Regions from separate parts of the Mesorhizobium sp. M0001 genome, predicted to be linked through region 3. Evidence: predicted binding sites of a transcription regulator. Region 3 holds the regulator's gene; each other region holds the start of a gene.

Region 1 (4,528 bases), on a different contig from region 3:
ACCAGTTTGCGCTGGCCTCGCAAAACAAGGCCGAGGCCGCGCAGAAGGCCGGCAAGTTCAAGGACGAGATCGTCGCCTTCACGATCAAGGGCAGGAAAGGCGACACTGTCGTCGACCAGGACGAGTACATCCGCCACGGCGCCACCATCGACGCCATGTCCAAGCTGAAGCCGGCTTTCGACAAGGACGGCACCGTGACCGCCGCCAACGCGTCGGGCATCAATGACGGCGCCGCCGGCGCGCTGCTGATGAGCGAGGCTGAAGCCACAAGGCGCGGCATCACCCCGCTGGTGCGCATCGCATCCTGGGCGACGGCCGGCGTCGATCCGGCGATCATGGGCACCGGACCTATTCCCGCCTCGAAGCGGGCGCTCGAGAAGGCCGGCTGGTCGGTCAAGGACCTCGACCTTGTCGAGGCCAATGAAGCCTTCGCCGCGCAGGCCTGCGCCGTCAACAAGGGCATGGGCTGGGATACGTCGATCGTCAACGTCAATGGCGGCGCCATCGCCATCGGCCATCCGATCGGCGCGTCGGGCGCCCGCGTCTTCAACACGCTGGTTTTCGAGATGCGCCGCCGCGGCGCCAAGAAGGGCCTCGCCACGCTCTGCATCGGCGGCGGGATGGGCGTCGCTCTGTGCGTGGAAGCGCTGTGAAAGAGAAGTGAGTAGTGAATAGGGAGTAGTGAATGGGGAAGAAGGAGCAGCGCGGCGGGATATCGATCCCTACTCGCTATTCCCTACTCCCTATTCCCTTCTTCCGACCAAAGGGAGGAAGAACTTTCAATGACCAAAGTAGCGCTCGTCACCGGTGGATCGCGCGGCATCGGCGCCGCCATATCGATCGGCCTGAAGAATGCCGGTTACACCGTTGCAGCCAACTATGCCGGCAATGACGAGGCAGCGGGGAAGTTCAGCGCACAAACCGGCATCAAGGCCTACAAATGGTCGGTCGCCGACTACGACGCCTGTGCCGCCGGAATCAAACAGGTGGAGGCCGATCTCGGCCCGGTCTCGGTGCTGGTCAACAATGCCGGCATTACCCGCGACGCCATGTTCCACAAGCTGACGCGCGAGCAGTGGAAGGAAGTCATCGACACCAATCTGTCTGGGGTCTTCAACATGACGCATCCGCTGTGGGGCGGCATGCGCGACCGCAAATTCGGCCGCGTCATCACCATTTCCTCCATCAACGGCCAGAAAGGCCAGGCCGGCCAGGTCAACTATTCCGCCGCAAAGGCCGGCGACATCGGCTTCTCGAAGGCGCTGGCGCAGGAGGGCGCGCGCGCGGGCATCACAGTCAATGTCATCTGCCCCGGCTACATCGCCACCGAGATGGTCAAGGCGATCGACGAGAAGGTGCTGAATGAACGCATCATTCCGCAGATCCCGGTCGGCCGCCTCGGCGAACCGGAAGAGATCGCGCGTTGCGTCGTCTTCCTCGCCTCTGAGGACGCCGGTTTCATCACCGGCTCGACCATCACAGCCAATGGCGGCCAGTATTTCGCCTGAACGACAGCATTTCGCCCGGTAGGACGGGCCGGCTTATGGCCCGTTTTTTCATCGCCGGCCGGCGATGTTCCGGGCTGCGCGCTAGACATTGACCCGTTCCGGCACGCAAAGATTAACGATTTCCAGGCGCCCTGTGCAAAACCCGGTTCGCAAGCTGTGAATTCTCGGTGGACAAGCTGTGGATAACACAACATGTTGGGGTGAACAAACCAGGAAAATCCCGCCATCGCTGATTGATCGCCGATTCGTTCCGGCTTTGAGCGCAACGTTAACGACCAACGCCGAAAATCACCGGCAAATGGTTAAGGCCGATTAAGAAAATTCAACAATTTCATAATGTTGGCCGAGGCGTATCGGATCACGACGATGCCCCGCCGGCAAAGGTTAACGCCAATGGTCGCCTTGCAGGAATCGGGCCAGTTTCCGCGATTCAGCATATGGTGAGACTCAGCCTCGCAAAATCCACATGTAGCCGTGAACAAAAGCTGAATCTGCCGGAGTCACTGATTCGTCGCCGATTCGTTCCAGACTCGTTCCAACTGTTAATTGAGACCTCAAAGACGAACCGTGGGATTGCCGGCCGGAACATTCCGCTTTCGCTTCGCGCCTGAAATCCCTATGTGTCGCCTGTCATACGCGCCACGCGAGGCGCGCTCCCGACAACACGATGCAGAAAGCCTCATCTCCAGGCCGATGAACATCCAGCCGAAACACACCGAGCCGCTGATCCTGTCGGGCCGCGACGTGACTGCCGTGCTGGGTCCGACCAACACCGGCAAGACCCATCTCGCCATCGAGCGCATGGTGGCGCATGAGAGCGGCATTATCGGCCTGCCGCTCCGCCTTCTGGCGCGCGAGGTCTATGCCCGCGTCTGCGAAAAGGTCGGCGCCCACAAGGTGGCGCTCATCACCGGCGAGGAAAAAATCCAGCCGCCCGGCGCGAAATATTCGGTCTGCACCGTCGAAGCCATGCCGCGCGAGACCGACGTTGCCTTCGTCGCCATCGACGAGGTGCAGCTCGCCGGCGACCTCGAGCGCGGCCATATCTTCACCGACCGAATCCTGCACCTGCGCGGGCGCCAGGAAACGCTGCTGCTCGGCGCGGCCACCATGCATGGCATCCTGCAAAAGCTGCTGAGAGGCGTCTCGGTGGTGACGCGCCCTCGCCTGTCGCACCTGGCCTATGCCGGTTCGAAGAAATTGACCCGCCTGCCGCGGCGTACGGCGATCGTCGCTTTCTCCGCCGACGAGGTCTATGCCATCGCTGAGCTGATCCGCCGCCAGCAAGGAGGAGCGGCGGTCGTGCTAGGCGCGCTGTCGCCCCGCACCCGCAATGCCCAGGTGGCAATGTTCCAGGCAGGGGACGTCGACTATCTCGTCGCCACCGACGCCATCGGCATGGGGCTCAACCTTGATCTCGATCATGTCGCCTTCGCCCAGAACCGCAAATTCGACGGCTACCAGTACCGCAACCTGACGGCGGCCGAGCTCGGCCAGATCGCCGGCCGCGCCGGCCGGCATCTGCGCGACGGCACCTTCGGCGTCACCGGCCAGGTCGATCCGCTGGACGAGGAACTGGTCAAGCGCATCGAGGGGCACGAGTTCGATCCGGTGAAGGTGCTGCAATGGCGCACCGCGCATTTCGACTTCGCCAGCCTCGACGCGCTGAAGCGCTCGATCGAGGCCAACGCGCCGGTCGAAGGCCTGACGCGCGCGCTGCCGGCGGTCGATGCGCAGGCGCTCGAACATCTCTCCCGCGACGAGGACATCCGCGCGCTGGCTACCAATGCCAAGCGCGTCGCGCTGCTGTGGGAAGCCTGCGCGTTGCCGGACTACCGCAAGATCGCGCCGGCCCAGCACTCCGACCTGATCGCTTCTATCTACACCGACCTCGCCAAACACGGCCATGTCGACGAGAACTACATGGCCGAGCAGGTGCGCCGCGCCGATACGACCGAGGGGGACATCGACACGCTGTCGCACCGCATTGCGCAGATCCGCACCTGGACATTCGTGTCCAACCGGCCGGGCTGGCTGGCCGATCAGGCACACTGGCGGGAAAAGACGCGCGAAATCGAAGACAGATTGTCGGATGCGCTGCATGAGCGGTTGACGAAACGGTTTGTAGACCGCAGGACTTCCGTCCTCATGCGGCGCCTTAGAGAAAATACAATGCCTGAAGCCGAAATCAGTCCTACCGGAACCGTCCTTGTCGAAGGCCATCATGTCGGCGAGTTGCAAGGGTTCCGCTTCACCGCCGATCAGAGCGCCGGCGGCGAAGACGCCAAGGCCGTGCGTACGGCAGCGCAAAAAGCGCTGGCCGCCGAGTTCGAGGCACGTGCCGAACGCTTCGGCGCCTGCGCCAATGGCGACCTTGCGCTCGGCTCCGACGGCACGCTGCGCTGGATCGGCGCGCCGATCGGCACGCTGGTTGCCGGCGAGGACGCGCTGAAGCCGCGCCTGGTGCTTTTGGCCGACGAGCAGTTGACCGGTCCCGCCCGCGACAAGGTCGCCGCGCGCGCCGAGCGCTTCGTCAATTTCCAGATCGAATCCTTGCTGAAGCCGCTGGTCGACTTGAAGAATGCCGAGCAGATCGCCGGCATCGGCCGTGGCATCGCCTTCCAGCTCGTCGAGCATTTCGGCCTCATCAACCGCCGCGACATCGCCGAGGAAATGAAGTCGCTCGACCAGGAGGGTCGCGCCGCCTTGCGCCGGCTCGGTGTGCGCTTCGGCGCCTACCACGTCTTCGTGCCGGCGCTGATCAAGCCGGCGCCCGCCGGACTGATCACGCTTTTGTGGGCGCTGAAGAACGACGGCAAGGACAAGCCCGGCTTTGGCGACGTCGTGCACGCGCTGGCCTCCGGCCGCACCTCGGTGGTCATCGATCCGGCTTTCGACAAGAGCTTCTACAAGCTCGCCGGCTACCGTAATCTCGGCCGCCGCGCCGTGCGCATCGACATTCTGGAACGGCTGGCCGACCTGATCCGGCCTGCGACCAACTGGAAGCCCGGTCTGGGACA
Region 2 (4,528 bases), 220 kb from region 3:
GATGTCGAAGCTCTTTTCCGCGCCCTTGTGGACGCCGCCAATGCCGCCGGTGGCGAACACCTTGATCCCGACCATGTCGGCCGCGATCATGGTGGCGGCGACCGTGGTGCCGCCGGTGCGGCCTTGCGCCACCGCAAAGCCGAGATCGGCGCGCGACAGCTTCATGGCGTCGCCGGTCATCGCCAGCGACTCGCGCTCGCCGTCGGACAGCCCGATCTTGATGCGGCCGGCAACCACGGCGATCGTCGCCGGCACCGCGCCATTGTCCAGGATGATCTTTTCGACATTGGCGGCCATGGCGCCATTGTCGGGGTAAGGCATGCCATGGGTGATGATGGTGCTTTCCAGCGCCACGACGGGGCGGCCAGCGGCGAGCGCCTCGGCCACGGGCGCGTGGATGTCGATGAAGGGGCGGGCGCTTTGCGGTGTCATGATGGTCTCCGATCCGGAGATCCGCGCGTCCGCTTGGACGTCGCGCTCCGGCAATGGCAATTGGCCGCCCTCATGCCATTTCCTGTGCGTCGGGTACAAGAGCCAGTGCCTCGGTGAAGGTCGCGGCGGTGAAGGCCGGCACGGCATCCGAACTTTCGATGGCGAGCGTCGCCGCGGCAACGCCTTCGCGGAGGGCCTGGCGCAATGCCAGGCCGCGCAGCAGGGCAGCGATGGTGGCGCCGGCCAGCGCGTCGCCGGCGCCGGTGACGTCGGCGACTTTTCTCGGCGCCGGCGGCAGGATAGAGAAGGCGCCGGCTTCGTCGAATCCCAGCACCAGGCCGTCGCCCGCCGTCACCACGCCACTGGTGAGGCCGCTGCAGCGCAGTCCGTCGACGGTCTCGCGCTCGGTGGCATTGGCATCGACGCCGGCCAGCACCATGGCCTCGCGCCGGTTCATGAAGACCTGCGCGAGTTCCTTCAGCACCGGTATCAGCCGCACCACCTTGGCCGGCGAAATGGCGATGGCGAACACCGGCTTGCCGGCGGCGACCCCCACCAGCCGCTCCAGCGCCGTTGATGGCAGATTGGCGTCGCAGAGCACCGCATCGACCTCGGCGACCACCTCGCGCACCTTGGAGCGGCGGATCTGCTTGGGGAACGCCAAATCGTAGAGCGCCATATCGGCAAAGCCGGTGATCAGCTCGCCGTCGCGATCGATCAGCGCCGTGTAGCTCGGCGTGGTGCGGTCGAGGAACACCGCCGACAGATCGGCAATGCCGGCCTCAGTGATGGCGCGCGCAACCGTCTCGGCCGAGGCATCGCCGCCGCGCACCGACAAAAGCGAGGCCGAGACGCCGCGCCGCACGAGGCTGCGCAGCGCGTTGAAGACGCCGCCGCCGACATCCTCGCGCATCGTGCCGGGGTTGGACGCCGCCGGCACGTAAGCACCGGACACCTGACCGCGCCGGTCGATATGGGCGCCGCCCACCGCCAGTATTTTTGCTGATTTCACCATGTAGGCGATATGACCTTTGTTATTCGAACCAGACAAGCGCTAGGCTGTGCGACGGAGCTTCGCAAGCAAGCCAGCGATTCGGGCGGAGCCAAACCGCCGGAGCGCCTGGCCCAATGGTGGATACATCCGGAAACGAAACCATGAGACAAAAAAAGAACAAATCCGGATAAAGATTGCTTTTCAGATATTTGACCCCTCTTGCCAAACGAGAACAAAAAAGGTACAAATAGGGCAGGGATTACGGATTGTCCGGCCTTCATTGACGACCAAGGGGTGATGTATCATGGCTCAGAATACTTTGCGGCTTGTAGAGGACAAAGCGGTGGACAAATCAAAGGCTCTGGACGCGGCGCTGTCGCAAATCGAGCGCGCCTTCGGCAAGGGCTCGATCATGCGGCTGGGCGCCAACGAGCAGGTCGTCGAGATTGAAACCGTGCCGACCGGATCGCTTGGCCTCGACATCGCGCTTGGCGTCGGTGGCCTGCCGCGCGGCCGCATTGTCGAGATCTACGGGCCGGAAAGCTCGGGCAAGACGACACTGGCGCTGCACACAGTTGCCGAAGCCCAGAAGAAGGGCGGTATCTGCGCCTTCGTCGATGCCGAGCATGCGCTCGACCCGGTCTATGCCCGCAAGCTCGGCGTGGACCTCGAAAACCTGCTGATCTCGCAGCCCGACACCGGCGAGCAGGCGCTGGAAATTTGCGACACGCTGGTGCGTTCCGGCGCCATCGACGTTCTGGTGGTCGATTCGGTGGCCGCCCTGACGCCGCGCGCTGAAATCGAGGGCGAGATGGGCGATTCGCTGCCCGGTCTCCAGGCTCGTCTGATGAGCCAGGCGCTGCGCAAGCTGACCGCCTCGATCTCGCGCTCCAACACCATGGTCATCTTCATCAACCAGATCCGCATGAAGATCGGCGTCATGTTCGGTTCGCCGGAAACCACGACCGGCGGCAACGCGCTGAAATTCTACGCTTCGGTGCGCCTCGACATCCGCCGCATCGGCTCGGTCAAGGACCGCGACGAGGTCGTCGGCAACCAGACCCGCGTCAAGGTCGTCAAGAACAAGCTGGCGCCGCCCTTCAAGGTGGTCGAGTTCGACATCATGTATGGCGAGGGCGTGTCCAAGACCGGCGAGCTGGTCGACCTCGGCGTCAAGGCCGGCGTGGTCGAGAAGTCGGGCGCGTGGTTCTCCTACAATTCGCAGCGTCTCGGCCAAGGTCGTGAAAACGCCAAACTGTTCCTGCGCGACAATCCCGACACGGCGCGCGAGATCGAACTGGCACTGCGGCAGAATGCCGGGCTGATTGCCGAGAAGTTTCTCGAGAATGGCGGCCCCGAGCGCGGCGAAAGCGACGACGGCTTCGAGGAAGAATCCGGTGCCATGTAGGGTACGGCCAGAGTTCGGCCATAAATCCGGTCTATTACCCGATGCTTAAGTAACCGAGTTCTTTAGTATTGCGTTTCAAACCGCCGGCCTTCGCGCCGGCGGTTTTCGTTTTTGGGCAGCGTGAAGCCGGCTTGGCAGTTGCCGGATTGGCCCAATTCCGTGTTTCTGGACAGGGTGGGGCGTGCCCGCTAAAAGGCCAAGTCAATCTTCTAAAAAGCAGAGACCAGTGTCCGCCGGCCGTGCCGGCGGTTTTCGCGAAAAGGCAGCAGTCATGAGTGGCGTGAACGAGATCCGGTCGACATTCCTCGACTATTTCCGCAAGGAGGGCCACGAGGTCGTGGCCTCGAGCCCGCTGGTGCCGCGCAACGACCCGACGCTGATGTTCACCAATGCCGGCATGGTGCAGTTCAAGAACGTCTTCACCGGCCTGGAGAAGCGGTCCTATTCGCGCGCCACCACCGCGCAGAAAAGCGTGCGCGCCGGCGGCAAGCACAACGACCTCGACAATGTCGGCTACACCGCGCGCCATCTGACCTTCTTCGAAATGCTCGGCAATTTCTCCTTCGGCGACTATTTCAAGGAGCGCGCCATCGAACTGGCCTGGAACCTGATCACCAAGGAGTTCGGGCTGAACAAGGACAAGCTGCTGGTCACCGTCTATCACACCGATGACGAGGCGGCCGGCTTCTGGAAGAAGATCGCCGGTTTCTCCGATGACCGCATCATCCGCATCCCGACCTCCGACAATTTCTGGGCTATGGGCGACACCGGACCGTGCGGGCCGTGCTCGGAAATCTTCATCGACCGTGGCGAGCACATCTGGGGCGGCCCTCCCGGCAGCCCGGAGGAGGATGGCGACCGCTTCCTTGAATTCTGGAACCTGGTGTTCATGCAATATGAGCAGGTCACCAAGGATGAGCGCATCGACCTGCCGCGGCCGTCGATCGACACCGGCATGGGCCTGGAGCGCATGGCCTCCATCCTGCAAGGGGTGGAGAGCGTCTTCGAGACCGACCTGTTCCGTCATCTGATCGATGCGGCCTCGTCAGCGCTCGGGCAGGGCCCGGACAAGGAGACGGTCGCCTCCTTCCGCGTCATTGCCGATCATCTGCGCTCGTCCTCCTTCCTGGTTGCCGACGGCGTGCTGCCGTCGAACGAAGGCCGCGGCTATGTGCTGCGCCGCATCATGCGCCGCGCCATGCGCCATGCGCAGTTGCTCGGCGCCAAGGAGCCGTTGATGTGGAAGCTGGTGCCGGCGCTAGTGCGTGAGATGGGCCAGGCCTATCCCGAACTGCTGCGCGGCGAACAGCTGATTACCGAGACGCTGAAGCTCGAGGAGACCAGGTTCCGCAAGACGCTGGTGCGCGGCCTCGGCCTGCTCTCGGAGGCGACAGATACGCTGCACGCCGGCGATATGCTGGATGGCGAGACGGCGTTCAAGCTCTATGACACGTACGGCTTCCCGCTCGATCTGACGCAGGACGCACTGCGCCAGCGCAACATCTCGGTCGACCTTGCCGGCTTCACCCATGCGATGGAGCAGCAGAAGGCCGAAGCGCGCAAGCATTGGGCTGGCTCCGGCGACGCGGCCACCGAGACCATCTGGTTTTCTGTACGCGAGAAGGCCGGCGCCACCGAATTCCTCGGCTACGAGACCGAACAGGCGGAAGGCCTCATCCAGGCCCTGGTCAAGG
Region 3 (4,528 bases):
GGGCGCACGGACTGGCGCGAGACGCGCGGTGAGAACGAAGACGTGCTGGCTGCCTGGCAAACCGTCTACCGCGACCCGCAGCGCTACTGGATGCTCTACGAACTGGCCGAGAAGCTGGTCGACTTCGAGGATTACTTCCGCCGCTGGCGCTTCAACCACGTCACCACGGTCGAGCGCATCATCGGCTTGAAGCGCGGCACGGGCGGCACCTCAGGCGCCTCCTATCTGAAGAAGATGCTGGAGGTCGTGCTGTTTCCGGAGCTCTGGACGGTCCGCACCCGGCTCTAGAGCATTTCACCGTTTAGCGTAAACGGCGAAATGCTCTAGCTCTTTGATTTGACGCAATTGCGGACGGAAAACCGCTTCACACTTTTCCTGAAATTGCTCTAGTTCCTCAGGTGACCGCGGTCTTCACCGCGAAGCGGGCGTCCTGCCAGGCGCCGGTGCGCAAAATATCCTCCAGCGCTTCGACCGCCTGCCAGACATCGCCATAACCGACATAGAGCGGCGTGAAGCCGAAACGGATGGTCGACGGCGCCCGGAAATCGCCGATCACGCCGCGCTCGATCAGCGCGCGCATCACCTGATAGCCATGCGGATGGAGGAACGACACCTGGCTGCCGCGCTGGCTGCCGTCGCGAGGACTTTCCAGTTCAAGCCCGTAGGCGCCGCATCTGGCTTCGACGAGCTGGATAAACAGGTCGGTCAGCGCGATGCTTTTTCTGCGCACCGCCGCCATGTCGACGTCGTTCCAGATATCGAGCGCGCCCTTGAGCGCCCGCATCGACAGCACCGGCTGCGTTCCGCATAGGAAGCGGCGGATGCCGCTGCCGACGGCAAAGCCCTGCTCGAAGGCAAACGGCCGCGCATGGCCCCACCAGCCGCTGAGCGGCTGGCTGATATCACCATGGTGGCGCTCGGCCGCGTAGATGAAGGCCGGCGAGCCCGGGCCGCCATTGAGGTATTTGTAGGTGCAGCCGACAGCGAAATCGGCACTGGCACGGTCGAGTTCGACCGGCAAGGCGCCGGCGGTGTGGCAGAGATCCCAGATGATCAGCGCGCCGGCGTCATGTGCCTTGCGCGTCAGCGCCGGCATGTCGCGCAACTGGCCGGATTTGTAGTTGACGTGGTTGACCAGGATGACGGCAACGCTGTCGTCGATCAGCTCCTCGATTGCGGCCGCGTCGACGCCCTCCAGCCGCAGCCGCGTTCTCGGCCGGGTGGAGGCGACGCCTTCGGCCATGTAGAGGTCGGTCGGGAAACTGTCGCCCTCGGCAACGATGACCGACCGATCCGGCCGCATGCCGAGCGCTGCGTGCAGCAGCTTGTAGATGTTGATCGAGGTTGTGTCGCAGACCACCGTCTGCCCGTCAGCCGCGCCGATCAGTCGTCCGAGCTGATCTCCCAGTTCCACCGGCATGTTGAACCAGCCAGCCGTGTTCCAGGCGCGAATGAGGTCGTGCGCCCATTCCTGCGTGGCGGCCTGCTGCAATTCGCTGAAGACGGCTGGTGACGCGGCACCCAGGGAATTGCCGTCGAGATAAATCACGCCTTGCGGCAAGACAAAGCGTTCGCGCATGGAGCGCAGCGGATCGGCGGCATCCATTGCTTCGATTGCAGCGAGATCGGGTGTCATCATGATTCGCGCCCCTCCATGGACAAACGCGCGCGGCGGAGCCTGCCCGCCCAAACATGCCGGCGATCTTGAGGGGTCGCCCTTGAACTGTCAAACATTATATATAATTCACCCATTGAAAGGCTTTGATATATAATGCTCAGCCGAGCGTTTATGTCTGATGGATCACGATGCTGGATGACGAGCAGACCTCGAAGACGGAAGTGGCCTATCGCCTGCTCAGGCGCGATATTCTTGCGACCCGGCTGGCGCCTGCCGCGCCGTTGAAGCTGAGCACGCTGCGCAACACCTACGGCATCGGCTGGACGCCGTTGCGCGAGGCGCTGTCGCGGCTGGAGGCGGAACGGCTTGTGACCGCCATCAGCAACCGCGGGTTTGCGGTCGCTCCCGCCTCTCGGGCGGAGCTCGAGGATTTGGCGCGTGCGCGGCTGGTGGTCGAACTGCCCCTGCTGGTGGAATCGATCGAGAAGGGCGACCGTGAGTGGGAAGACGCGGTCGTTGCCGCCCACTATCGTCTCTCACGGTGCGGGTCTGTTCTCGACGATCCATCGGATGATGCGGTCGACGCGTGGTACGAAAAACACGATGCCTTCCATGCGGCGCTGCTCAGTGCCGCGACATCCAGCTGGCTGCTGCGCTTCAATGCGACGATTTCCGACCAATTGCATCGCCATCACCGCTTTCTGGGTCTGGTCCCGACGCTGCGCGCCGCCGCCGGCCGCACGGATGGACACCGGAAGGCCGTGGCGGCCCTGCGCGACGCCGTGGCGATCGAACACCATACCGCCCTGATGGAAGCGGCCCTCGATCGCGACGTCGAACGTGCGAAAACTCTGATGACCGCTCACATCGGCTACACGCTGCAGGTCTATGCCCAGAGCGAACCCGGCGCGGATGCTGCGCAGCCCCGTCCGAAAAGGAAGCGGCGGTCGTAGCCGACGCGCAGGGCACTTTGGCTTCGTTTCACCCGTTGCCGGCAAATGGGCGCAGGCGGCGCTCGCAGCGCCGAACGTTACGCTGAACAAAACGTCAACACATTCATTAAACTTTAAAAGGTTGCGGAACACAACTGGAACAGATAGTGTTTGTTCTGGGTTTGTTTTTTCTGATTCTGATTTCAGAACCCTTGGGGGCCGCGATGCTGACGCGCAAACAACATGAGCTTCTGATGTTCATCCATGAACGCCTGAAGGAGAGCGGAATCCCGCCGTCCTTCGACGAGATGAAGGAAGCGCTCGACCTCGCCTCCAAGTCCGGCATCCACCGCCTGATCACGGCGCTTGAGGAGCGCGGTTTCATTCGCCGGCTGCCGAACCGGGCGCGCGCGCTGGAAGTGCTGCGGCTGCCCGACTCGATCGCACCAGGCCTCAATGCGGCGAGGAAGTTTTCGCCGAGCGTGATTCAGGGCAGTCTTGGTCAAACCGGCCAAGGGCAAGGCGGCCAAGGACAAGGCGCGATGGGCCAAGGCGGTCTCGGCCGCCAGATCAAGCCGGGCTCGCCGTCGCGTTCGATGTCGGCCGGCAATGACGATGCCGTTTCCGCGATTTCAATCCCGGTTATGGGACGCATCGCCGCCGGCGTGCCGATCGACGCCATCCAGCATCAGACCCATTCGATCTCGGTGCCGCCCGATATGATCATGGGCGGCGAACACTACGCGCTCGAGGTCAAGGGCGATTCGATGATCGAGGCCGGCATTTTCGATGGCGACACGGTCATCATCCGCAATGCCGACACAGCCAGCCCCGGCGAGATCGTGGTGGCGTTGGTCGACGATGAGGAAGCGACCCTGAAACGCTTCCGCCGCAAGGGCGCCTCGATCGCCCTGGAAGCCGCCAACCCGGCCTACGAGACCCGCATTTTTGGACCGGACAGGGTGAAGGTGCAGGGCAAGCTTGTCGGATTGATCCGGCGCTACTGAGCCGGCTTGGGTTTGTATTTTTCACGCTGGTTGTAAGGCGGCAGGCCGCGCGCTTCGCGGGAGAAGCGGCGTTGCTCGTGCCAGGGGCGATACGGCTTGTCGACGGCGAAGCGGATGGTTGGCGCTGCAGCTGCCGATTGCGGATCGAAGAAGACGGCGGCGCTGCCGTCGCGGGCCAGCTGTTTCTTCGTCACGACCAGCACCAGCGGGTCGCGGCACGGATTGTAGGCGGTGGCGTCATCGATGACGATCAGGCTCGCGAAGGCACAGGCCGGCCGCGCCGTCTTGCGGTCTTTCGCAAGCGCTACAATGGCTCCGGAAGGGTGCCGGGCGATACAGAGATCGCCCATGCAATAGAAGGGCGACCCGGGCGGCAGATCGAGCGGATCGAGATCGAACCGCGTATCTGTTGCCTCGAAAATCTCGGGCGGGATAATGGTTTCGGCCCGCAGCGCCCGTTTCCAATTGTCCGTGGTGAATTCGTTGGAGCGTTCGCGGTTGAGGGCGAGTTCGCCGCCACCTATCGGCATGGCCACCAGATGTGCGTCCTCGGATATGAGCACGTCGGGCGTAAGCACCTGCGGCACCGTCAACAGGCCGGCCAGCGCGAAAGGCACGGCCGCCAGCCTGAGCCAGGTGGTGGCCATGGTGGCGATGACGAGGGCGACCGCCACCAACAGCACCGAGCGGATGGAGATCAGCCCGACGGCGTCGACCGGCGAGCGCTCGGAAATCCAGGCCGATATAGCGATCATCGCCATCAGACCCTTGCCCATCACATAGAGGAGCGGCCCGTCGGCGCCGAACGGCATCGCCAGTGCGCTGAGCACGGCAAAGGGCATGACGATCAACGAAACAATCGGCATCACGGCCAGATTGGCGATCAGGCTGAGCGGCGACACACGCTGAAAATGCCAGATGGCGAACAGCAAGGTTGCACTGCCGGCGATGATCGAGGTCATGGCGAGGCC

The links. The regulator LexA, encoded in region 3, represses DNA repair genes until DNA is damaged. The targets are predictions, from matches to a motif close to TGTTCNNNNTGTGTTCNG.
Region 1: NKK50_RS30245 (helicase-related protein) is a predicted target of LexA. The motif match lies at 2,029-2,046, and genes of this name have one in related genera.
Region 2: recA (recombinase RecA) is a predicted target of LexA. The motif match lies at 1,655-1,672, and genes of this name have one in related genera.

Annotation. Positions count from the first base shown of each region.
Region 1 is NZ_JAMYVS010000024.1:16,693-21,220, reverse strand. It holds gene NKK50_RS30255 (acetyl-CoA C-acetyltransferase) at 1-653, shown strand, start outside; gene phbB (acetoacetyl-CoA reductase) at 783-1,508, shown strand; gene NKK50_RS30245 (helicase-related protein) at 2,202-4,528, shown strand, end outside.
Region 2 is NZ_JAMYVS010000004.1:72,229-76,756, forward strand. It holds gene NKK50_RS13110 (pseudouridine-5'-phosphate glycosidase) at 1-432, opposite strand, end outside; gene NKK50_RS13115 (carbohydrate kinase family protein) at 503-1,447, opposite strand; gene recA (recombinase RecA) at 1,731-2,834, shown strand; gene alaS (alanine--tRNA ligase) at 3,106-4,528, shown strand, end outside.
Region 3 is NZ_JAMYVS010000004.1:296,823-301,350, reverse strand. It holds gene kynA (tryptophan 2,3-dioxygenase) at 1-288, shown strand, start outside; gene kynU (kynureninase) at 395-1,639, opposite strand; gene NKK50_RS14300 (GntR family transcriptional regulator) at 1,807-2,571, shown strand; gene lexA (transcriptional repressor LexA) at 2,775-3,557, shown strand; gene NKK50_RS14290 (ComEC/Rec2 family competence protein) at 3,551-4,528, opposite strand, start outside.